Regions from separate parts of the Kitasatospora dryopteridis genome, predicted to be linked through region 1. Evidence: riboswitches for the same ligand, from Rfam matches in the RefSeq annotation. Region 1 holds a riboswitch; each other region holds the start of a gene.
The links. A riboswitch is a leader RNA that binds a small molecule or an ion and turns the genes downstream of it on or off. The one in region 1 is predicted to bind S-adenosylmethionine.

Region 1 (7,460 bases):
CGGCACGCCCGCCGACCCCACCTGGCCCGGACGCCTCCTGGACACCCTCGGCCGGCTTCGGGCCCACATCCTCAAGGAGCAGGACGGCGTCTTCCCCGCCGCCCTCGCCCTGCTGAGCACGGCGGACTGGGAGGCGGTCGAGGCCGTACGCACCCGGGTCGGCACAGCCCTGCCGAACGCCACTGGCTGACAGCCCGCCCCACCCGCCGGCTAGGGACGTTCGTAGAGCTGGAGGACACCGCCGACCGAGAAGCAGAGGGCTCCGACGAGGGTGCCCCAGTTGGCGATGTCTGAGTTGATCAGACTGTCGGTGGCGGGTCGGGTGTAGGCGGCGAGTGCCGAGACCATGAAGAGGACGGAGCCGAGCTGGTTCACGGCGACGATCCACCAGCCGAGGCTGCGGCGGCGGATGCAGGGCCGGCCGTGGCAGATCTCGACGAACGCCAGGTGGCCGGAGACCAGGAAGAGCACGCAGCCGATGACGTCGGGCGTCCAGATCAGCCGGTTGATCTGCTGGGCACTCAGTCCCTGCATGAAGGAGTCGATCAGGTTGACGGCGAACACCAGGGTGCCGGCGAACAGGACGAACGCGCTCAGCCAGTCCACCCGGGTCGGCTCGTAGCTCCACCACCGCCAGTGCCGGGTGACCAGTCGGCCCTCGCCCCCGGGCACATGGCGGGGCGCGTTGACGACCTGGAGCAGGGAGACGTAGCCGCCGGTGTTGAAGAACAGGCCGCCGGCGAAGTAGATCGAGGCGCAGGTGGTGGCGTCGCCGGAGCCGAACTGGGCGACACCGGCGCCCGCCGCGAACAGCGCGCCGCCGATGACGAAGGCGGTGGCCGCGATGGCGTTGAGCCTGCGCAGGCGGCGGAGTCCGGCGTCGTCGGCGCTGGCGTGATGGCCGGTGCTCACGCCGGGCGGGCGGACGGCGATGAGTCCGCGCCGCCGGGCGAGCCGCGACTCCCACACGGCGGTGCCACCGCCGGGCGGGTGCCAGGTGAGCCGGGTGGTGAACGGTCCCGCACCTTCGGCGCGCTGCTCGGGCTGTCCCACAGGCCGAGACTAGGCGGCCCCCGGACCGTCGGCCGGGCGAAACGCCGCCGGTGCGGCGGAACGGCTCCGATCCGGCGTCCGGCGGCGGCCCGGCCGCTGTCCTACCTGAACAGGCGGTCACCGCCGGTGGCCATGCGATGGGTGGCACTGTGGCGGTTCACCCAGTCACGGACGAGGTTGACGGCGTTGGCGCACTGCCAGCCGCCGTCGTACTCACGCACCCCGGTGAAGGCGCCGTAGCCCGCGATGACGCCGTCCACCTGCGCATCCCCCAGCAGCTTGTCGACGTACCACGGATCGTTGTAGGTGGTCGTCCAGGACAGCGTGGCCGCGAGCTGTCCCGCGGCACGGTCCCCGGCACCCTTCTTCAGCTCCGCACACGTGTTGTACGTGGCTTCCGTGCAGTTGCCGAATCCCTTGGTGATGTCGCTGTCGCCGTAGTCCATCACCCGGCGACCGGCCGGGATCGCGGAACCCGACCGGTCGAAGGCGGCGCGCACCCGATCGCGGGTCCCGGTCGTCGTCATGCCCTCCAGGGGGCCGAGCCTGCCCTCCAGGCTCTTCCAGCCCCTGCCGCCGACGTCCGGGGTGCTGCCGCCGTGGTACTCGTAGAAGCCGTACAGCACCTGGATCCCGGCAGCCGTCAGCCGCTGCGCCTTGTCGCGCAGGCCGGCGACGCTGCATCCGCGGTTCTGCTGCTCCCCGCAGTAGTTCGGGTCCTTGATGTCCAGCCAGACCAGTGCGAGTCGGCGCCCCGCGCGGGCGTTCGCGAGGATGCGGTCGATCATGCTGTCGAAGCCGGGGCCCAGCCGGGCGTCGCCGGCCGAGGAACAGTCGTGATAGGCGCGCCATTCGTTCGGGTTCCACCAGGCGCACACGTCGATCTCGATGCCGTTGGCGCCGTGGTCGAGCGCGGCGTCCACACCGTCCAGGGTGTCGACCCGGTGGGCGACGGCGTAGATCGCGTGCCGCTGATCGGCCGCTGCCGCCGGGGTCGCGCCGACCGTGCCTGCACCGATGATCCCGCACAGCGCCGCCGCCGTCAGCGCCGGCCGGCGCCGCCGACCGGCGCCGCTCCTGAGCCGAGTGGTCATGGAAGCCCCCCTCTTCTTGTCCGTGTTCAGTCAGTCAATCTCACCGACTGCATGCTGACACGGGCCGCCCGGGCGAGGAGTCGGATCCGGCCACACGTGACACCCCGCATCCTCGCGGCGGTACTGCGGACCCGGACGTCGAGGCGATGCCTCAGAGCCGCCGGACGCGCAGGACGCCGGTCAGCATCGGCAGGGTGAACTCACCGCGGGCGGTCTCCGGTCCGCTCGCGAGGAAGGCGCGGATCCGGCCCAGCGTGGCCTCCCGTTCCCGGTCCGGCATGACCAGCAGCCCCGCGCGGGTCGCGAGTGCCGCCACGAGGGAGTCGGCGGTGCGGCGCTGCCCGTGCGGGAACTCCGCCTGCTCCGGCGAACCGAACCGGGCGGCCCCGCCGGTCTTCGGAAGGTGCATGCCGGCCGTCTCGGCCCGCCAGGCGGCGGGCGTGTCACGGGGGCCGACGGCCGCGCTCCCGCCGACCCGGGCCAGCCCGGCGACCCAGTCGACCCGGTCGTCCAGGACGTTCCACAGACCGGCCAGGACGCCGCCGGGTGCGAGGACCCTGGCGATCTCGGGCCCCGCGACGGCCATGTCGAACCAGTGCATGGCGTTGCCGGCCAGCACCGCATCGACGGAGGCGTCCGGCAGCGGTATCGCCTCGGCGGTACCCGGCAGGGCGCGGACGTCGGGCAGCGAGCGGCGCAGCTCGGCCAGCATCGCCGGGTCGGGCTCGACCGCGACGACCTCGGCACCCAGCACGACCAGCCCTGCGGTCAGCTTGCCGGTACCGGCGCCGAGGTCGAGCACCCGCGGGCCGGGCGCGGGTTCGAGCGCCCAGCGCACCGCGGCCGGCGCATAGTCGGGGCGGTGCTCGGCATAGGCGACCGCCGCCGCACCGAACGACGAGGCGTGAAGCAACCGTTCGTCCTGATCCACACGCTGACGCTACCGATGCCGCCGGCCGTCGGCCAGCCCCGCGAGCCCACCGAACCGGCTGCCGTCCGGCCGGGCTCCGGCGGCTCGAGCCCCACGTGCAGGTGGGAGCCGGTCAGGGGTGCCGCAGGGCTTCGGTGAGGCGGTTGGCGGCCTCGATGACGGCCTGGGAGAGACGCGCGCCGGGGTGACGGGTGAGCCGTTCGATGGGGCCGGAGACCGAGACTGCGGCCACGACCCGGCCGGACGGACCGCGGACGGGCGCGGAGACGGAGGCGACCCCGGGCTCGCGCTCGCCGATGGACTGGGCCCAACCGCGGCGCCGCACGCCGCTGAGGGCGGTGGCGGTGAAGCCGGCGCCCTGCAGGCCGCGGTGGAGGCGCTCGGGCTCCTCCCAGGCGAGCAGGATCTGGGCGGCGGAGCCGACCTTCATGGGGAGGGTGATTCCCACGGGAACCGTGTCGCGCAGCCCGGAGAGGCGCTCGGCGGCGGCCACGCAGATCCGGATCTCGCCCTGTCGGCGGTAGAGCTGGGCGCTCTCACCGGTGACGTCGCGCAGGTGGGTCAGGACCGGGCCGGCCGCGGACAGCAGGCGGTCCTCGCCGACGGCCGCCGAGAGCTCGGCGAGCCGGGGGCCGAGGGCGAACCGGCCCTGCAGGTCCCTGGTGACCAGACGGTGGTGTTCGAGTGCGACGGCGAGCCGGTGGGCGGTGGGCCGCGCCAGGCCGGTGGCGGCCACCAGTCCGTTCAGGGTGACGGGGCCGGCCTCCAGCGTGCCGAGGATCGAGGTGACCTTGTCGAGCACGCCGACGCCGCTCGTGTTCTCCATGGATGGGTACTCCGTCTCAGATCCCGTGAGCGGCGGGCGGGCCTCGCTCACGGACGCTCCGTGCGGGGAGCGGGGGTGGTCAGCGAGGACAGGCCGGAGAAGTCGGCCGATTGCCTGTGCCGGGCACGAGACGGGCACGCGGAGAGACCGGGGCGGGAAGCGCCCGGACGAAGGACAGCACAGAGAGCACCGTGTCTCCTCATCTTTCCCGCGCCACATTGGCGACAGGCCGGAGTTGGCACTGATCCCGGGCGGCGCGGCGCGTACTTCGGACGCCGGGTCGACCGGGGAGTTGCCGGGGCTTCGTAGGGCCGGTCCCTCCACCCCTCTGGATGATTCGCGAGGAACCATACAAGATTTCCCGGGCAGCCCGCCAAACCTCCCCCACCGCCGTGCCCGGTCGACCGATCCGTCGGCGGTGATGCCGCGAAGTGAATGGCCTTGCTGCAAATTGCAGAAACCTCACGCGCCTTGACTTGACGCGCCATCAGGACGGCGGCATCGTCGGTCCCGCGACGTACCCACCGTCCTCGCGGGCCGGGCCCGCCCGTCCGACCGACCGGCGCCCCATCGCATCCCCCACCCACCCTTCACCGGGACTGCCGCAACGCCCCCCACGAGCCGTCGCGCCGGCGGCCGGCCGGGCACGTTGTTCAGCCGGCCTCCACCGGGGCCGGCGGCTGCTCGCCGGCCGCGGTGGCGGTGTGGATCGGGCCGTCGGTCCCGGTGAGCGGCCGACCGGTGCCGCCCCAGCGGGCGGAGATGATCTCGGCGACGACGGAGACTGCCGTCTCCTGTGGCGTGCGGGCACCGAGGTCGAGCCCGGCGGGGGCCGACATCCGGGCCAACTCCCTTTCCTCCAGGCCGGCTTCGCGCAGGCGGGCCAGCCGTTCGCGGTGGGTCCGGCGCGAGCCGAGCGCGCCGATGTACGCCAGCTGCGGCAACCGCAGCGCGGTGGCCAGCAGCGGCACGTCGAACTTGTGGTCATGGGTGAGGACGGCCACCACCGTGCGGCCGTCGATCCGGCCCGCCGCGGCCTCCTCGGCCAGGTACTCGTGCGGCCACCGCACCACGACCTCGTCCGCGTGCGGGAAACGGGAGGCGGTGGCGAACACCGCCCGCGCGTCGCACACCGTGACGCGGTAGCCGAGGAAGGACCCCAACTCGGCGACCGCGGCGGCGAAGTCGATCGCACCGAACACCAGCATGCGCGGCGGTGGGACGAACGACCCCACGAACACGGTCAGTTCGCCGAGCTCGGCGAACTCCTCACCGTCCAGGCAGCGGCCCGCGGTGTCGTAGTGGCGCAGCCCCGTCGTGCCGTGCTCGAGCAGACCGCGGACGTCGAGGCCCACCGCGCGGTCCAGGGCGGCCGAGCCGAGGGTGCCCGAGTCGCGGTCCGGCCAGACGACCAGGCGGCTCCCGAGCGCGCCCGGGCCGCCGTCCGGGCCGGTCACCACGGTGGCCACCGCGACAGGCTCGCCGGCGTCCAACGACGTCACCACGTCCGGCAGTTCGGGGAAGGTCCGGCTGGACACGGGTTCGACGAAGATCTGGATCGTGCCGCCGCAGGTCAGCCCCACCTCGAAGGCGTCGCCGTCGCTCACCCCGTACGACCGCAGCACCGGACGTCCCGAGAGCCGGGCCTCCTCGGCCTCCTCGTACACCGCGCCCTCGACGCAGCCGCCCGAGACGCTGCCGACCACGGTGCCGGAGGCCGACACCGCCATCGCCGCACCCGGCCGGCGGGGCGCGCTCCGGAAGGTGCTGACCACGGTGGCGAGCCCGAAGCTCTCGCCCGCGCGGTACCACCGGTACACCTCGTCCAGGACGTCACGCACGGTGTCCCCCTCGCAGACACCGGCAGACCCGGCGCAGCCGGCGCGCGACCCCCAGCAGGATCAACCCGGCGAGGGCGATCGACACCAGGCGCTTGGCCACCGGCCCGCGGGCCACGGCGAGCAGGTCCAGCGGCTCGCCCTCCGCCGAGGCGGCCTGCGGCTCCCCCGCGGGTTCGGCCGACCCGGCGGCGGGTGCGGCAGCTGCGGATGCGGCAGCCGGGGGTTCGGCGGCCGCCGGCTGCGCGGCCGGCACGGCCTCGCCCCCGCTCTCGTGCTCGGCGGCCAGCTGCTCCTCCAGGCAGGCCGCGAACTGGTCCAGCAGCTTCCGGCTGATGTCCGTCATGACGCCCTTGCCGAACTGGGCCACCTTCCCGGTGATGCTGAGCCGGGTCTCGACGGTCACCCGGGTGCCGTCGCCGTCCGGTGCCAGCCGTGCGGTGATGTGCGCGTCGGCGTTGCCCTGGCCGTGCGCGTCGCGTCCGGAGGCGGTGAGCCGCACGGTGCGGCTCGCCTCGTCCCGCTCGTCGAACGCGGCGGTGCCCCGGTACTGCACGGTGACCGCTCCGACCCGCACCTTGACCGTGCCGTGGAACCGGTCGCCTTCGACCTCGGTGAGCTGCGCCCCCGGCATGCACGGGGCGATCCGCTCGACGTCGGTGAAGAGGTCCCAGGCCGCTTCCACCGGCAGGCTCACGCGGAACTCGTTGGTGAACTCCATGTGGACGAGCCTCCTTGCCCGGATCTGCCCGGTGCCCCGATGTTCCGGCCGTCGACGTACGTTCCAACGATGACCGGCCACCCGGCGATTCCCCCGGAGCCGTCCCCGGTCAGCTCCACAGGCTCACCCGGACGGTCGGCCGGTAGTGGTCCGCCGGCACGCCGGTGGCCCGGGTCAGCAGGCTCCGCACGGCGGTGGGCGTGGTCACGAACCGGCACAGCGCGGACGCGGCCGGCGAGCGCCGGTCACCGCGCAGGGCGGCGGCCCGCAGCACGCCGTTGACCGGGGTGCCGGGGACGGCGACGACGGTGAGGGTGCCGTGGCGCAGCTCGTCGCGGACGAGGTGGAGCACGGCGAGCGACAGCCCGTCGCCGGCGACGGCCGCGCCCAGCGCCGCACTGGTGCTGGGGAAGATCGACGCGTCGGCGTCGCCGACGCCGTGCCGGGTCAGGAAGGAGCCGCCGGGCGTGCCGGGGTCGAGCCCGCCCGGGCCGAGCAACCAGTGCTCCCGGGACAGCCGGCCGATCGGCAGGTGCAGCCGGCCGCCGTCGACGTGGTCCGGCCGGGCGCCGGCGTGGTGCGGCGAGGCGACCACCACGAGCTGGATGCGCAGGAACGGGATGTGCTCGAGGGTGTCCGGGCCGGGCGCTGCGGCGACCGTGCAGGGCTCGGCGGCGACCGGGCTGATCGCGACGTCCGCGCGCCGGTCCAGCAGCAGCTCGCCGAGCGCGGTGGACGGCACCGCGAGGGTCGTGGTCTCCACGTCCGGGTGCCGCCGGACGAAGGCCTCCAGCAGCGGCGGGACGATCTGCTCGGCGGTCGTCTCGGTGGCGGCGACCCGCAGGTGGGAGCTGTCCGCACCGGCCTGCCGGACCTGCCGGCGGGTCTCCTCGGCCAGGCCCACGATCTCGGCCGCGCCCGCGGCCAGCCGGCGCCCGCCGGGCGTCAGGGTGATCCCGCCCGCCGCCCGGACGAAGAGCCGGTCGCCGAGCTCGCG
Region 2 (7,460 bases), 960 kb from region 1:
CCGAGGAGAACGGCACGTTGAGGGCGTCCGCCTTCTCGGTCCAGAACTCTGGGCCCATGACCGAGCGGAGCGTGAAGTACATCGCGAACAGGGCCGCGAAGAACATCAGCTCCGAGCTCAGCCAGACGATGGTTCCGACGCTGACCAGGTTCGGCCTGTTGACCGCTCCGTGCGCGTGTCCGGTTTCTGTTGCTGTTGCTGTCGCCACGACGGACATTATGTCGGTCCCTTATTCCGTCTTCACGCCGGGGGTGCTCCTCGGAGTGTCCGGTGCGTGAGGTAGGCCCCCCTGGTTGCGACCTGCCGGAACGCGCCGCGCCCGGCCGTCGGGCCGTCCGTTTTCTGACGGTTGTTCGATACGGGTGACCCCGGGTACCCCGAGCGGGTGAGATCCGTGCGCGGCGACTTGAGAGAGATCGCGTCAGGGGCTCACCGGAAGCCGCCCTCCGGAGTAGCATCCGAAGACGGACGTGGCCCGGATCACACTGGGCCGTTCGGCGCGGCACATATAAGAGGACGAGCACCCGGGAGCAGGGCCCATGGCGCACACGACCGACGAGACGCTCACCGTTCTCGTCTACAGCGACAACCGCAACACCCGCGAGCAGGTGACCCTGGCACTCGGCCGCAGGCCCGCCGCGGACCTCCCGGCCGTGGAGTACCTGGAGTGCGCGACCACTCCGGCCGTGCTGCGCGCCCTGGAGAAGGGCGGCATCGACCTGTGTGTGCTCGACGGCGAGGCCGTCCCGGCCGGCGGCCTCGGCCTCACCCGCCAGCTCAAGGACGAGATCTACGGCTGCCCGCCCGTCCTCGTGCTGATCGGCCGGCCGCAGGACTCCTGGCTCGCCGCCTGGAGCCGCGCCGACGCCGCCATCGCCCAGCCCGTCGACCCGGTGGCCCTCGCCGAGGCCGCGGCCACCCTGCTCCGCGCCCGGATCGCCAAGCGGACGCCCGCCCACCACTGACCGGGCACGCGGCGACCACCCGTCTCACCAGGAGAGAAGGGACGGCGGGATCGGCGCGGCCGCCCGCCGCCGCTCGCTAGGCTGACTCCGTCCCCTGTATCGGCGCACTACCGATGAGAGCTGGAGTCGGCCATGGTGAACGTGAACCCTGCGAACGGCGGCGAGGACCCCGTGCAGGTGGTCCGCACCTGGCCGGACGTCCTGTCGGCACTGCTGCGCGGCGAGGACCTCGCAGAGGCGGACACCGCCTGGGCGATGGACCAGATCATGAGCGGCGAGGCCTCGCCCGTCCAGGTGGCCGGCTTCATGGTCGCGCTGCGGGCCAAGGGCGAGACCGTCGAGGAGATCGCCGGCCTGGTCGACGCGATGTACGCGCACGCCGAACCGCTGCACATCCCCGGCCCCGCCGTCGACATCGTCGGCACCGGCGGCGACCGCGCCAAGACCGTCAACATCTCCACCATGTCCGCGATCGTCGCGGCCGCGGCCGGTGCCAAGGTCGTCAAGCACGGCAACCGGGCCGCCTCCTCGGCCTCCGGCTCCTCCGACGTCCTGGAGAAGCTCGGCATCAGCCTCGACCTCGGCGCCCGGCGGGTCGCGGAGGTCGCCGAGGAGGTCGGCCTCACCTTCTGCTTCGCCGCGAAGTTCCACCCCGCGATGCGGCACGCGGCCACCGCCCGGGCCGGCCTCGGCGTGCCCACCGCCTTCAACATCCTCGGCCCGCTGACCAACCCGGCCCGGGTCACCTCGCACGCCGTCGGCTGTTTCGACACCCGCCTCGCCGGGCTGATCGCCGGCGTCCTCGCCCGCCGGGGCGCCTCCGCCCTGGTCTTCCGCGGCGACGACGGCCTCGACGAACTCACCGTCTGCACCACCTCGCACGTGTGGATCGTCAAGGACGGCACCATCACCGAGACCTCCTTCGACCCTCGGGACGTCGGGCTGGAGCTCGCCGGGATCGAGGCGCTGCGGGGAGCGGACGCCGAGTTCAACGCCGGCGTCGCACGGCGGCTGTTCGCCGGCGAGAAGGGGCCCGTCCGGGACGCCGTCCTGCTCAACACGGCCGCCGCACTCACCGCACTCGACCTCACGGACGCCCCGCTCACCGAGCAGCTCGCGGCCGGCATGGAGCGGGCGGCCGCCGCCATCGACTCGGGCGCTGCCGAGGCCACGCTCGAGCGCTGGGCCGAGGCGACCAGCAAGTAGGGCGAGCCGGGACTGCTGAGTGGCAAGCCACTGAGGGGCGCGTGGGGGCACCTCCCGGCCGAAGGCCGGGGGAGAACTGCGCGAGGCGGGAGGTGCGGACCGTTGCCTTCCGAGTCGCGCAGATCCCCGCGCCCCTTTGGTGGTTGGCGCCGGGTGTCGGGTTGACCGGTGTCGCCGGGGTCACCTAGAGTCCTCGACAGGTCATGAGTGGCAGCGTCAAGCCCCAGCTTGCTGTCCGGCAACCCTCCGTCCGTGGCGGGGTGCCCTGGGTGAGGACCGGGCCGTGCGGCAGACCGTCCGCGTGGCAAGCGCGGACTTCCGGCGATGCATCCCCGGGGTCCCCACCCCGTGAAGGAGTGCATCCTCATGTCGCTGTCCACCCGGATCTGCGCCCCCCTCGCCGTCCTCGGCCACGACGTCCAGGTCCCGCTCGCCACCGGTGAGAAGGTCGGCTACGCCGCCCTCGACTACGCCGCCAGCGCCCCCGCCCTGCAGCGCGTCTGGGACGACATCGCCGCCTACGCCCCCTACTACGGCAGCGTCCACCGCGGCGCGGGCTACCTCTCGCAGCTCTCCACCGACCTGTTCGAGCAGAGCCGCCGCACCGTCGCCGACTTCCTCGACCTGCGAGAGGACGACCAGGTGGTGTTCACCCGCGCGACCACCGACTCGCTCAACCTGCTGGCCGGCGCGGTGCCCGCCGGCACCCGCGTCTACGCCTTCGAGACCGAGCACCACGCCTCCCTGCTGCCCTGGCGGCACGCCGGTCTGACGGTGGAGTACCTCCGGGCCCCGCGCTCCCGCGCAGAGGCGGTCGCCGCCCTCGACGCCGCGCTCGCCGCGGGCACCCCGGACGGCCCGCGCCTGCTGTGCGTCACCGGGGCGTCCAACGTCACCGGCGAGCTGTGGCCGATCGCCGAGCTCACCGAGACCGCCCACCGGCACGGCGCCCGGGTCGTCCTGGACGCCGCCCAGCTCGCCCCGCACCACCGGCTGTCGGTCCGTGAACTCGGCGTGGACTGGGTCGCGTTCTCCGGCCACAAGCTGTACGCGCCGTTCGGCGCCGGCGTGCTCGCCGGGCGCAGCGACTGGCTGGACGCGGCCGAGCCGTACCTGGCCGGGGGCGGCGCCAGCCGTACGGTGGCCCGGGAGGCGGACGGCTCGGTGGCGGTGGAGTGGCACAGCGGTCCGGCCCGGCACGAGGCCGGTTCGCCGAACGTGATCGGCGCCTACGCGATCGCCTCGGCCTGCCGGGCGCTGGCCGAGGCCGGGTTCGACGCGCTGGAGGCGCGCGAGCAGGCGCTGGTCGAGCGGCTGACCGACGGGCTGGCCGCGATCCCCGAGGTCCGGGTGCTCAACCTGTTCGGCGAGGGCTCGGCCCGGGTCGGGGTGCTGTCCTTCGTCGTCCGCGGCTGGAACAGCTCGCACTTCTCGGCGGCGCTCTCCGCCGAGTACGGGATCGGCGTGCGGGACGGCCTGTTCTGCGCGCACCCGCTGGTGCGGACCCTGCTCGGCGGGGAGGAGGCCGCGCCCTCCGAGTGCGGTGCGCCGGAGCCCTCGCTGCCCGGGGAGCGGAGCCTGAACGCGATCCGGGTCAGCTTCGGCGCGGGCACTCCGGTGGAGCACGTGGACCGCTTCCTGGCCGCCGTCCGCGAGCTGGTCACCGACGGCGCCCGCTGGACCTACCGCAACGAGGGCGGCCGCTGCGTTCCCGCCACCTCGGCGCCCAGGGCATGAGCGTCACCACCAGGGGCGCGGGGAACTGCGCAATTCGGATGCGGGCCACCGTACGAATCAGGGGTCTGCCGATTTCTCACGGCGGCCCACTCCCTGATTGCGCAGTTCCCCGCGCCCCTGAATCAACCGCCCCCTGGGTGGTTGCCCCTCTTACTACTCGTCGAGGCCGAGGGCGAAGGCTGCCTCGAGGTCGTGCTGGGAGTAGGTGCGGAAGGCGATCTGGGTCTCGGTGTGCTCGACGCCCGGCACCTTGTTGACCTGACCCGGGATCACCTCGGCGAGGTCCTCGTGCCGGCGCACCCGGACCATCGCCACCAGGTCGTAGCTGCCGGTCACCGAGTAGACCTCGCTGACGCCCTCGATCGCGGCGATCGCCTCGGCGATCTCGGGGATCCGGTCGACGCTGGTCTTGATGAGGACGATCGCGGTGATCACTCTTCGGCTCCTGTGTGTGGGGTACGGCTCAGCGTATCGGCCGTCGGCCGGGCCCGTCTGCCCTGCCGGAGGCCCGCCGCCCACACCGCCAGCCAGCCCGCGCTGAAGCCGATGACGTGCACCAGGTACGCAACCCCGGGCACCGCCGGGCCGAGCGGCCACCACTGCAGGGCGAACCACAGGCCGAGCACCAGCCAGGCCGGGAACCGCAGCGGCAGGAAGAGCAGCAGCGGCACCAGGGTGGTCACCCGGGCCCTCGGGTACAGCCGCAGGTAGCCGCCGAGCACCCCGGCGATCGCGCCCGAGGCGCCGACCAGTGCGCGCGCCGACTCCGCGGAGTCGGCCTCGGCCAGCGCCCAGCCGTACGTCGCCAGGTAGCCGACCCCCAGATAGAAGAGGAGGAAGCGCAGCCGGCCGAGGCGCCCCTCCAGGTCGGGGCCGAACACATAGAGGAAGAGGAGGTTGCCGACCAGGTGCAGCCAGCCCGCGTGGACGAACAGCGAGCTCAGCACCGACAGGAACGGGATCTTGTGCGGTGTGGGGGAGAGCGTGCAGCCCGGTACCGCCGGCGGCAGGGCGGCCAGCCGGCCGGCGTCCAGCGGACGGCCGGCCAGCAGTTCGGCGGGGACTGCGCCCCAGCGCTGCTCGAAGCGCTGCTCGGCGCAGACCCGGGCGTTGCCGGTGCCGTACCGCGGGTTGAGGCCGAAGCTGGGGCCGGCCAGCAGGACGACGGCGCTCAGTGCGATCAGCGTGTAGGTGACCAGCGGGGTGCGGGCAGCGGCCCCGGCGCCGGCACCCGCCGGTTCGCGCACCGGTGCGGGGACGGGGGCGGGGACGGCCATACCGGCGAGCATTCCTCGGAGCCCGCGCCGCGAACCGGCCGCTGCTGCAAGCGGGTGACCTGTCCGTTCCCCAAGACCGGTGACCGTCGGCCGGGCCGTACGCAATAGGCTTGGACGACCGGACCCGGGACCATCCGAGAGGACCTCCGATGACCATCGCCGCCCCCACCGCCGAGACTCGCTGGCGCTGCACGCTCTGCGGGAACCTCACCCGCTTCGACGTGACGCGCTCGGCCCGGGTGGTGGAGTACCTGCACTTCGACCTCAGCGGCGAGTCGAAGGTGGAGGAGACCGAGGTGCTCAGCGAGACCCTCGAGTCGGTCCGCTGCCGCTGGTGCAACGCCGTCGACCAGGTCGAGCTCGTGGCCCGGCCCGGGGCCGAGGCCGCCGCGGAGCAGGCCGAGGACGAGTCGAAGGCCTGAGCCTTCCGCTTCCGACACACCCCGGTGGAGCTCCTGCGCCACCGGGGTGTGTGGCGCGGTGCCCGGCTGGGCACGGTAGACGGGACAATTGCACAGAGCGGTGCATTCGAGGGCAGCGGCCACCGGCCGCGCGGGCCCGGGGAGCAGGATCGGAGCCGAGGACGTGGTGGACGCAGCGAGCGGGCCGGCCGAGCCGCAGGGGCAGCAGCCCGCTGCGGACGCGGAGCTGCCGGACGCTCCCGGGGCCGGGCCGACGGCCGGGGACGCGCCGTCCGAGCAGCTGGACCGCCCGCTGCCCGAAGGGGTGCGCCGCCGTGTGGTGGGCATCGCCGCCGACGCCCTGGGTGCCATCCCGGTCGGCGAGCTGCCGTCCGGCCTGCGCCCGTACGCCAAGTTCACCCCCGCCCGGCGGGCCAAGTACGCGGGGACCGCGCTGGCCGCGGCGCTGGACGCGGAGCCGGTGTTCCGGGTCCGGATAGCCGATCGGCTGCGGCTCGGACAGCCCGACCTGGTGAAGGCGCTGGAGTCCGGGACCGTTCCGGCCGCCGCCGATCCGATGGACGTGGCAGCCGCCGCCTACCTGCTGCGCCCGGTCGGCTGGAGCCGGCTGGTCGTCGACGCGGGGGACGAGGTCGAGCGGGCGGACGCCGAGGGCGCCGCCGCGGAGGCCGCCCGGGTGGTGGAGAAGCTCCAGGCGGAGCTCACCGAGGTGCGCGCCTCGGCCCGGGCGGACCTGGAGCGGCAGCGGGCCGACGCGGAGGGGGTGCGCCGGGAGGCGGAGTCGCTGCGCAAGCGCGTCCGCTCCCTGGAGAGCGACACCCGGCGCGCGCAGGCGGAGGTCCGCAAGCTGCAGGCCGAGTTGGACGCCGCCCGGGCCGCCGCCGCGGCCGAGCGCAGTGCGGCGGAGGGCGAGGCGCGCCGGCTGCGGCACCGGATCACCGAGCTGGAGACGGCCGCCGAGGCCGGCCGCGTTCGGCGCGCGAGGGCCGGAGCGTGGAGGACATGCGGCTGCGGCTGCTGCTCGACACCGTGCTCCAGTCGGCGCAGGGCCTGCAGCGGGAGTTGGCGCTGCCGGTCTCCCAGCTGCGGCCAGCCGATCTGGTGGACGCGGTGGAGCCCGGTTCGGCGAACCCGCACGACGTGGCCCGGCGCGGGCTGGCCGAGGACGACCCGGCGCTGCTCGACCAGCTGCTGGCGATCCCTCAGGTGCATCTGGTGGTGGACGGCTACAACGTGACCAAGACCGGCTATCCGGCGCTGCCGCTGGAGCAGCAGCGGATGCGGCTGCTCGGCGGGCTGGCGATGCTGGCGCAGCGCACCCAGGCCGAGGTGACCTGCGTCTTCGACGGGCAGGACCTGGACGTTCCGGTGATCATGGCGCCGCCGCGCGGGGTCCGGGTCCGCTTCAGCCGCACGGGGGAGACCGCGGACGAACTGATCCGCCGCCTGGTGCGGGCCGAGCCGCAGGGCCGGCCGGTCGTGGTGGTCTCCACCGACAAGGAGGTCGCGGACGGCGTGCGGAAGGCGGGAGCGCGTCCGGTCGCGTCGATTCTGCTGCTCAACCGGCTCGCCAGGCCCTGACGGGCCGTCGGCCCAGGTGGCGGGGTTGTGTCGGGGTGGTGAAATCCGGGTCCGCGCGACAAGTTCGCCCGGGCGGGGAGTGGCGCCGAGGGCGGATCTTCACTAGGGTCTGGCGTCAAACCTATTTTCCGGACGTCCACTCGATCGGGTGAGTCCAGCAGGAAGAAGGAGCTAGTCCCTTGGCCTCCCACCGCCGTCCCAAGCAGCCGAGCCGCGCGCGGGTCACCGTGCTCACCGCTGCCGCCGCGACTGCGGTCGCCCTCTCCGCCCAG
Region 3 (7,460 bases), 3.1 Mb from region 1:
TTCTCCAGCTTGAGGCCGACCTCCTCGGAGATGACGGTGCCGCCGGTGAGGATGGCGATGTCGCCGAGCATGGCCTTGCGGCGGTCGCCGAAGCCCGGGGCCTTGACGGCGACGGACTTGAAGGTGCCGCGGATCTTGTTCACGACCAGGGTCGACAGGGCCTCGCCCTCGACGTCCTCGGCGATGATGACGAGCGGCTTGCCGCTCTGCATGACCTTCTCGAGCAGCGGGAGGAGGTCCTTGACCGAGGAGATCTTGGAGTTGGCGATGAGGATGTACGGGTCCTCGAAGCTGGTCTCCATGCGCTCCAGGTCGGTGGCGAAGTACGCGGAGATGTAGCCCTTGTCGAAGCGCATGCCCTCGGTGAGCTCGAGCTCCAGGCCGAAGGTGTTGCTCTCCTCGACGGTGATGACGCCTTCCTTGCCGACCTTGTCCATGGCCTCGGCGATGAGCTCGCCGATCTGGGTGTCGGCGGCGGAGATGGAGGCGGTGGAGGCGATCTGCTCCTTGGTCTCCACGTCCTTGGCCTGGGCGAGCAGCTGGTCGGAGACGGCCGAGACGGCCTTCTCGATACCGCGCTTCAGGGCCATCGGGTTGGCGCCGGCGGCGACGTTGCGCAGACCCTCGCGGACGAGCGCCTGGGCGAGCACGGTGGCGGTGGTGGTGCCGTCACCCGCGACGTCGTCGGTCTTCTTGGCGACCTCCTTGACGAGCTCCGCGCCGATCTTCTCGTACGGGTCCTCGAGCTCGATCTCCTTGGCGATGGAGACACCGTCGTTGGTGATCGTGGGGGCGCCCCACTTCTTCTCAAGGACGACGTTGCGGCCCTTGGGGCCGAGCGTGACCTTGACGGCGTCGGCAAGCTGGTTCATACCGCGCTCAAGGCCGCGGCGAGCTTCCTCATCAAAAGCGATGATCTTGGCCATCTGAAGTGGTCCTCCGGGACACGGTCGACTGCTCGGACCAGAGGTGCCCGCGACGGACGGCCCTGTGAGCGGGGGTCCTTTCCCCTACCGCTCGCCGGGGCCTCACCGACCCGGTCCGCTTGTCACTCTCATGCTGTGAGTGCTAACGCCAATGATTAGCACTCACAGGTGGCGAGTGCAAGCCCGATCGCCGTGTCCCCGCGGACCGGCCGTACCGGTTCCGGACACGACGCAGGCCCGTACGACGTGTCGTACGGGCCTGTCGCGAAGAAACCGCCGACCAGCTCGTGACGAGCCGAGGGCTCCGCAGGTTTCGAAGGTCAGCCCGCGGCGGCACGAACCATGTCCGCCTGCGGCCCCTTCTGCCCCTGGGAGATCTCGAACTCGACCCGCTGGCCCTCTTCGAGGGTGCGGTAGCCGTCCATCTGGATCGCGCTGTAGTGGACGAACACGTCCGCACCACCGTCGACCGCGATGAAGCCGTAGCCCTTCTCCGCGTTGAACCACTTGACGGTGCCCTGAGCCATTCCGAACTCCCCTTGTGCTGTGCTGGCCATTCACGGGTCCGCAGTCTTTGCGGGCCCAGGTCCGGTGGGCCTGCCCGAGGGAACCCCCCCTGGGCGCAGCCCTGCACGCCGCAGACCACCGCCCGCGGCCCTTCAACGGGTCCGGCGGACGGGTGAATGCGTCGACCGCGGCTGAATGTATCCGGACAGGAGCCCTGTGCAACAGGGCCAACTTCATGGAAATCCCGGGCCATGACAAGGGATATGACGGGATGAAAGCGGCGGATCTCGGCAATTCACGCCGGACATAACGGGCAGAAAACGACATATTGCCGTATGAATTCTGACACTTGCCTGACAGGTTCGTCCCCGTGCCGTCCGTGCCCCGTCTCAGCGGGCGGACGTGGCCGTCGATCGGCCCCTGAGCGCTGCGCACACGATCCGACCGGTCGGCCGGGCTGCGGAATTCCGGGTATTGCGGCTGATCAGGGCGGGCGGCGCGGAGGGGAGCACTGCCACGGCCGAACTCTACTCCCCGTCAGGCGGTGGTATTTCCACCCGGCACGGCGAGAGCCGCCGCCGGGACCGGAAAATCGGGTTCCGGTCCCGGCGGCGGCTCTCCGCTTCCCGTCTCGGACGGGCCGTCAGCAGCCGCCGGCCACCGCGGGGATGATCGACACCGAGGCGCCGTCCTTGACCGCGGTCTCCAGGCCGTCGGCGAAGCGCACGTCGTCGTCGTTCACGTAGACGTTGACGAAGCGGCGGAGCTTGCCGGCGTCGTCCAGGATGCGGGCGGAGATGCCGGTGTGGTTCTGCTCCAGGTCCGCGATGACCGCGGCCAGGGTGTCGCCCTCGGCGGTCACCTCGGCGGAGCCGCCGGTGTAGGTGCGCAGGATGGTCGGGATGCGGACGGTGGCGCTCATGCGGTGCTCCTTGCGGACGGGGGTGGGCTGCTTAGACGAGGCCGGCGGCGCGGAAGGACTCCAGCGTCGGGCGGATGGTGGCGGTCAGACCGGCGTCGGCGACCGCGTCGAGGGTCTTCAGGCCGTCGCCGGTGTTGATCGCGACGGTCTCCTTCGACGGGTCCAGCTGCCCGGTCTCGACCAGCTTCTTGAGGACGCCGACGGTCACGCCGCCCGCGGTCTCGGCGAAGATGCCCTCGGTGCGCGCCAGCAGCTTGATGGCGGCCACCACCTCGGCGTCGGTGACGTCCTCGACGGCACCACCGGTACGGCGAGCGATGTCCAGCACGTACGGGCCGTCGGCCGGGTTGCCGATCGCCAGCGACTTGGCGATGGTCTGCGGCTTGACCGGGCGGATCACGTCGTGGCCGGCCTTGAAGGCGGCGGAGACCGGGGAGCAGCCCTCGGCCTGGGCGCCGAAGATCCTGTAGGGGCGGTCCTCGACCAGGCCGAGCTTGATCAGCTCCTGCAGGCCCTTGTCGATCTTGGTGAGCTGGGAGCCCGACGCGATCGGGATCACGATCTGCTCCGGCAGCCGCCAGCCGAGCTGCTCGCAGATCTCGAAGGCCAGCGTCTTGGAGCCCTCGCCGTAGTACGGGCGGAGGTTGACGTTGACGAAGCCCCAGCCCTCGCCGGCCGGGTCGCCGATCAGCTCGGAGCAGAAGCGGTTCACGTCGTCGTAGTTGCCGTCGATGCCGACCAGGGCGCCTCCGTACACACCGGCCATGACGATCTTGCCCTGCTCCAGGTCGTGCGGGATGAACACGCAGGACTTGAATCCGGCCCGGGCCGCGGCCGCGCCGACCGCGCCGGCCAGGTTGCCGGTGGAGGAGCAGGAGAGCGTGGTGAAGTCGAAGGCGCGGGCGGCCTCGATGGCGCAGGCCACCACCCGGTCCTTGAAGGAGTGCGTGGGGTTGCCCGAGTCGTCCTTGACGTGCAGCTGGGCGGTGAAACCGAGCTCGCGGCCGAGGTTGTCGGCCTTCACCAGCGGGGTCCAGCCGGGGTTCAGGTTGGGCTTGCCGGCCACGTCCGCGGGCACCGGCAGCAGCGGGGCGTAGCGCCAGATGCTGGCCGGGCCGGCCTCGATCCGCTTGCGGAGCTCCGCGGCGTCGTAGCCGGAGTAGTCGTAGGCGATCTCCAGCGGGCCGAAGCACTCGAGACAGGCGAAGCTCGGGCCGAGCGGGAAGCGGGTGCCGCACTCGCGACAGGAAAGCGCTGCGGCCGGACCGAGATCGACGGCGGCAACGGGTGCAGGGGTAGCGGTAGCCATGGTGGCGGAGGCCTCTCTCCTCATCTTCCCCGTGACGCGGTTGCGCCACAGGCCGGAATTGGCACCTGTCCCGCGGGCCTGCGACCGCCGCGCGAGAAGGTTGCCGGGACGTCAACGGGCCGTTCCCTCAGTCCCTCTGGATGAGCTCTGTGAAGTTGTGTGTCGTGCGCTGCGGCGACCCCGGCGTGCGAAGGCTCGATCGCAGTACGAAGACTGTATCCGAAGGCCCGGGCGCCGAGAGGTTGCGTCCGATCCGCGAGATGGAAGTTGCGAGGAGCGAGACCGTGACCGAGTTGCCCCGTCCCGACGTCCTCCCGGAGGTGGCGTCCTGGCTGCGTCGCCGCTCCTGGACGGCGGCCGACCGCCCCCTGGAGCGGCTGCTCGCCGCCAAGCGGGCGGCGGGCCGGGCCGGCACCGTCAGCGTCGTCCTGCCCGCACTCGACGAGGAACCGACCGTCGGGGAGATCGTCGCCACCGTCCGCGAGGAGCTGATGGAGCGCCACCCCCTGGTCGACGAACTGGTGGTGGTCGACTCCGGCTCGGTCGACCGGACCGCCGAGACCGCCCGCGCGGCCGGCGCCCGCGTGGTGCACAGGGACGACGTACTCCCCCGGCTCGCGGCGGCCCCCGGCAAGGGCGAGGTGCTCTGGCGCTCGCTGCTGGTGACCACCGGCGAGATCGTCTGCTTCGTCGACGCCGACCTGCGGGAGTTCGACCCGGCCTTCGTCTCCGGCATCGTCGGCCCGCTCCTCACCGACCCCGGGATCCAGCTGGTCAAGGCGATGTACGACCGTCCGCTGGAGACCGAGGGGGCGGTGGTGCCGGCCGGCGGCGGACGGGTAACCGAGCTGGTCGCCCGGCCGCTGCTCAACCTGCACTGGCCGCAGCTGGCCGGCTTCGTCCAGCCGCTCGGCGGCGAGTACGCGGCGCGCCGTTCGCTGCTGGAGCGGCTGCCCTTCCCGACCGGGTACGGGGTGGAACTCGGCCTGCTGGTGGACGCCCTGGAGGAGGTCGGCCTGGACGCGCTGGCCCAGGTCGACGTCGGGGTGCGGCACCACCGCCACCAGGACGGCCAGGCGCTCGGGCGAATGGCCGCCACGATCTACCGCACCGCCCTGGAGCGGCTCGACCGCGCCCACCGGCTGAAGGCCGGCGAGGACCTCGTCCACCCGCTGCTCACCCAGTTCAGCCGGGACCCGGGCACCCGCGGCTTCACCGCGCACACCCACGAGGTCACCGCCCTGGAACGCCCGCCGATGCGGACCGTCCCCGAGTACCGGGACCGCTGAGCGCAGCCCGCGCAGGACTTCGAATGGTTTGCCGCGGCGGTCCCGCGGCAAGCTAGGGGATATGGCCGATCTCGCGTTCGAACGTACGCAGCAGTCCGGCGCCGCCCCCGTCCTGGTGGCCTCGAACCGCGGCCCGGTGTCCTTCAGCAGCGGGGACGACGGCACGCTCACCCTGAAGAGAGGCGGTGGCGGCCTGGTCTCCGGGCTGTCCGCGATCGACGACCCCTCGGCGGTCTGGGTCTGCGCCGCCCTCGGCGACGCCGACCGGACGGCCGCCCGGCAGGCCCCGGACGGACGGCTCGACCTCGCCGGCCACGACGTGGGCGGACAGGCCGTCCGGATGCTGGACATCGAGCCCGGCACCTTCGCCCGCGCCTACAACGGCATCGCCAACTCCACCCTGTGGTTCGTCCACCACCTGCTGTACGACACCCCGGTCTCCCCGGTCTTCGACGACCGGTTCCGCCGCGAGTGGGAGTCCTACACCGCGTACAACACCGCCTTCGCCGAGGCGCTGGCCGCCGAGGCCGCCCCGGGCGCCGCCGTGCTGGTGCAGGACTACCACCTGTCGCTCGCCCCGGCACTGCTCCGCGCACTCCGCCCCGACCTGCGGATCGGACACTTCTCGCACACGCCGTGGGCGCCGCCCGAGTACTACCGGCTGCTGCCCGACGACGTCGCCGCCGAGGTGCTCACCGGCATCCTGGGCGCCGACCGGGCCGGCTTCCTCACCGAGCGCTGGGCGCTCGCCTTCGCCGACTGCTGCGAGAAGGTGCTCGGCGCCGAGGTGGACCGCGCCGCCCGCACCGTCACCCACGCCGGGCGCACCACACGGCTCGGCGTGCACGGGCTCGGCGCCGACGCCGACTTCCTGCGCGAGCGCGCGCACCGGCCGGACGTCGACGCCCGGCTGGCCGCGCTCCGCGAGTCGGTCGGCGACCGCAGGACCATCGTGCGGGTCGACCGCACCGAGCTCAGCAAGAACATCGTCCGCGGCCTGCTCGCCTACCGGCACCTGCTGCGCAGCCGGCCCGAGTGGCTGGACCGGGTGGTGCACATCGCCTTCGCCTACCCGTCCCGGCACGACCTGCCGGAGTACCGCGAGTACACGGCGGCCGTGCAACGGATCGCCCACGAGATCAACGACGAGTTCGCCACACCCTCCTGGCAGCCGCTGATCCTGCACGTCAACGACGACTTCCCGCGCTCGCTGGCCGCCTACCGACTGGCCGACGTCGCCCTGGTCAACCCGATCCGGGACGGCATGAACCTGGTCGCCAAGGAGATCCCGGTGGTCTCCGACGCGGGCTGCGCCCTGGTCCTCTCCCGGGAGGCCGGCGCCTTCGCGGAGCTCGCCGACGACTCGATCACCGTCAACCCGTACGACGTGATCGCCACCGCGGACGCCCTGCACCAGGCCCTCACCATGCCCGCGGGCGAGCGCACCGACCGCACCAAGCGGCTCGCCGCCGCAGCCACCGCACTGCCCCCGCAGCAGTGGTTCCTGGAGCAGCTGAACGCCCTCGGCTGAGGGCCTGACCGCTCAGGGGCGTACGGCCGCCCGCATCCGGATTGCGCAGCTCCCGCGCCCCTGAGTGGTCACCCGTGCGCCTTCGAAGGCACGCCTCAGCGCCGCGAGCCCAGTTCCCCGGCGAGGGCGGACAACAGGTCCACCAGGCCGGCCGGGCCCTGGACCACCAGGTCCGCCCGGTCGGCCAGTTCGCGCACCGGCGCCTCGCCGGTGGTCGGGCCGCTGCACACCAGCAGCCCCGGCGACCCCTCGCCGCGCCGCTTCTCGACCGCCGCGTAGGCGGCCAGGTCGCCCAGGTCGTCGCCGGCGTAGAGGACGGTCCGGGCGGACCGCTCGGCAAGGAAGGCCTCCAGCGCGGCGCCCTTGTCGACGCCCGGCGGCCGCAGCTCCAGCACGAACCGGCCGGGCTCCACGACCAGCCCGTGCTCGGCGGCGAACGCGGCCAGCGGGGCGCGCAGCCGGTCCATCGCGGGCTGCGGATCCGCGGTGCGGCGGGTGTGCACGGCGAGCGCCCGGCCCTTGTCCTCCGTCCAGGTGCCCTCGGGGGCGGCCTCGCGGGCCAGCACCCCGGGGAGGGCGGCCCGGGCGGCCGCGACGCCGGCCGGCGGCTCGGGGGCGGTCAGCTCCCCGGAGTGCGCGTCCCAGCGCTCGGCGCCGTACTGGCCGAGGACGGTGAGGTGCTCCAGACCGGGGACGCCGGCGAAGCCCCCGTACGCGACGGCGTCGGCGGCCGGCCGGCCGGTGACCACGACCACCGCCGCGACCTGCGGGGCCAGTGCGGACAGCACGGCCGCGGCCTCCGGGTGGGCCCGGGCCGCGGTCGGGTCGGCCACGATCGGGGCCAGGGTGCCGTCGAAGTCGAGTGCCACCACGGCCTCGCCGGGAGCGGCCAGCAGGGCGGCGAGGCCGTCCCGCCCGGCGGCCGTGCTCGGTGTGAACTGCTCAGGAATGCCCATGTCCGGGACGGTACCCAGGC

Region 2: it holds a riboswitch for S-adenosylmethionine, as region 1 does, so the genes downstream of both, ACQ614_RS10460 (aminotransferase class V-fold PLP-dependent enzyme) here and ACQ614_RS06080 (IclR family transcriptional regulator) in region 1, are expected to answer to the same signal.
Region 3: it holds a riboswitch for S-adenosylmethionine, as region 1 does, so the genes downstream of both, thrC (threonine synthase) here and ACQ614_RS06080 (IclR family transcriptional regulator) in region 1, are expected to answer to the same signal.

The regions. Positions count from the first base shown of each region.
Region 1 is NZ_CP192749.1:1,343,498-1,350,957, forward strand. It holds gene ACQ614_RS06060 (hemerythrin domain-containing protein) at 1-190, shown strand, start outside; gene ACQ614_RS06065 (hypothetical protein) at 211-1,053, opposite strand; gene ACQ614_RS06070 (phospholipase) at 1,155-2,147, opposite strand; gene ACQ614_RS06075 (class I SAM-dependent methyltransferase) at 2,299-3,078, opposite strand; gene ACQ614_RS06080 (IclR family transcriptional regulator) at 3,191-3,904, opposite strand; SAM riboswitch class I at 4,101-4,243, opposite strand; gene ACQ614_RS06085 (XdhC family protein) at 4,558-5,745, opposite strand; gene ACQ614_RS06090 (SRPBCC family protein) at 5,738-6,463, opposite strand; gene ACQ614_RS06095 (LysR family transcriptional regulator) at 6,573-7,460, opposite strand, start outside.
Region 2 is NZ_CP192749.1:2,299,614-2,307,073, reverse strand. It holds gene ctaE (aa3-type cytochrome oxidase subunit III) at 1-217, opposite strand, end outside; gene ACQ614_RS10470 (hypothetical protein) at 540-965, shown strand; gene trpD (anthranilate phosphoribosyltransferase) at 1,098-2,171, shown strand; SAM riboswitch class IV at 2,371-2,488, shown strand; gene ACQ614_RS10460 (aminotransferase class V-fold PLP-dependent enzyme) at 2,538-3,908, shown strand; gene ACQ614_RS10455 (Lrp/AsnC ligand binding domain-containing protein) at 4,062-4,343, opposite strand; gene ACQ614_RS10450 (rhomboid family intramembrane serine protease) at 4,340-5,185, opposite strand; gene ACQ614_RS10445 (hypothetical protein) at 5,335-5,607, shown strand; partial or broken gene ACQ614_RS10440 (NYN domain-containing protein) at 5,834-7,188, shown strand; gene ACQ614_RS10435 (NlpC/P60 family protein) at 7,368-7,460, shown strand, end outside.
Region 3 is NZ_CP192749.1:4,443,522-4,450,981, reverse strand. It holds gene groL (chaperonin GroEL) at 1-926, opposite strand, end outside; gene ACQ614_RS20335 (cold-shock protein) at 1,247-1,453, opposite strand; gene ACQ614_RS20330 (ubiquitin-like small modifier protein 1) at 2,077-2,355, opposite strand; gene thrC (threonine synthase) at 2,387-3,664, opposite strand; SAM riboswitch class I at 3,682-3,811, opposite strand; gene ACQ614_RS20320 (glucosyl-3-phosphoglycerate synthase) at 3,949-4,953, shown strand; gene ACQ614_RS20315 (alpha,alpha-trehalose-phosphate synthase (UDP-forming)) at 5,015-6,484, shown strand; gene otsB (trehalose-phosphatase) at 6,580-7,440, opposite strand.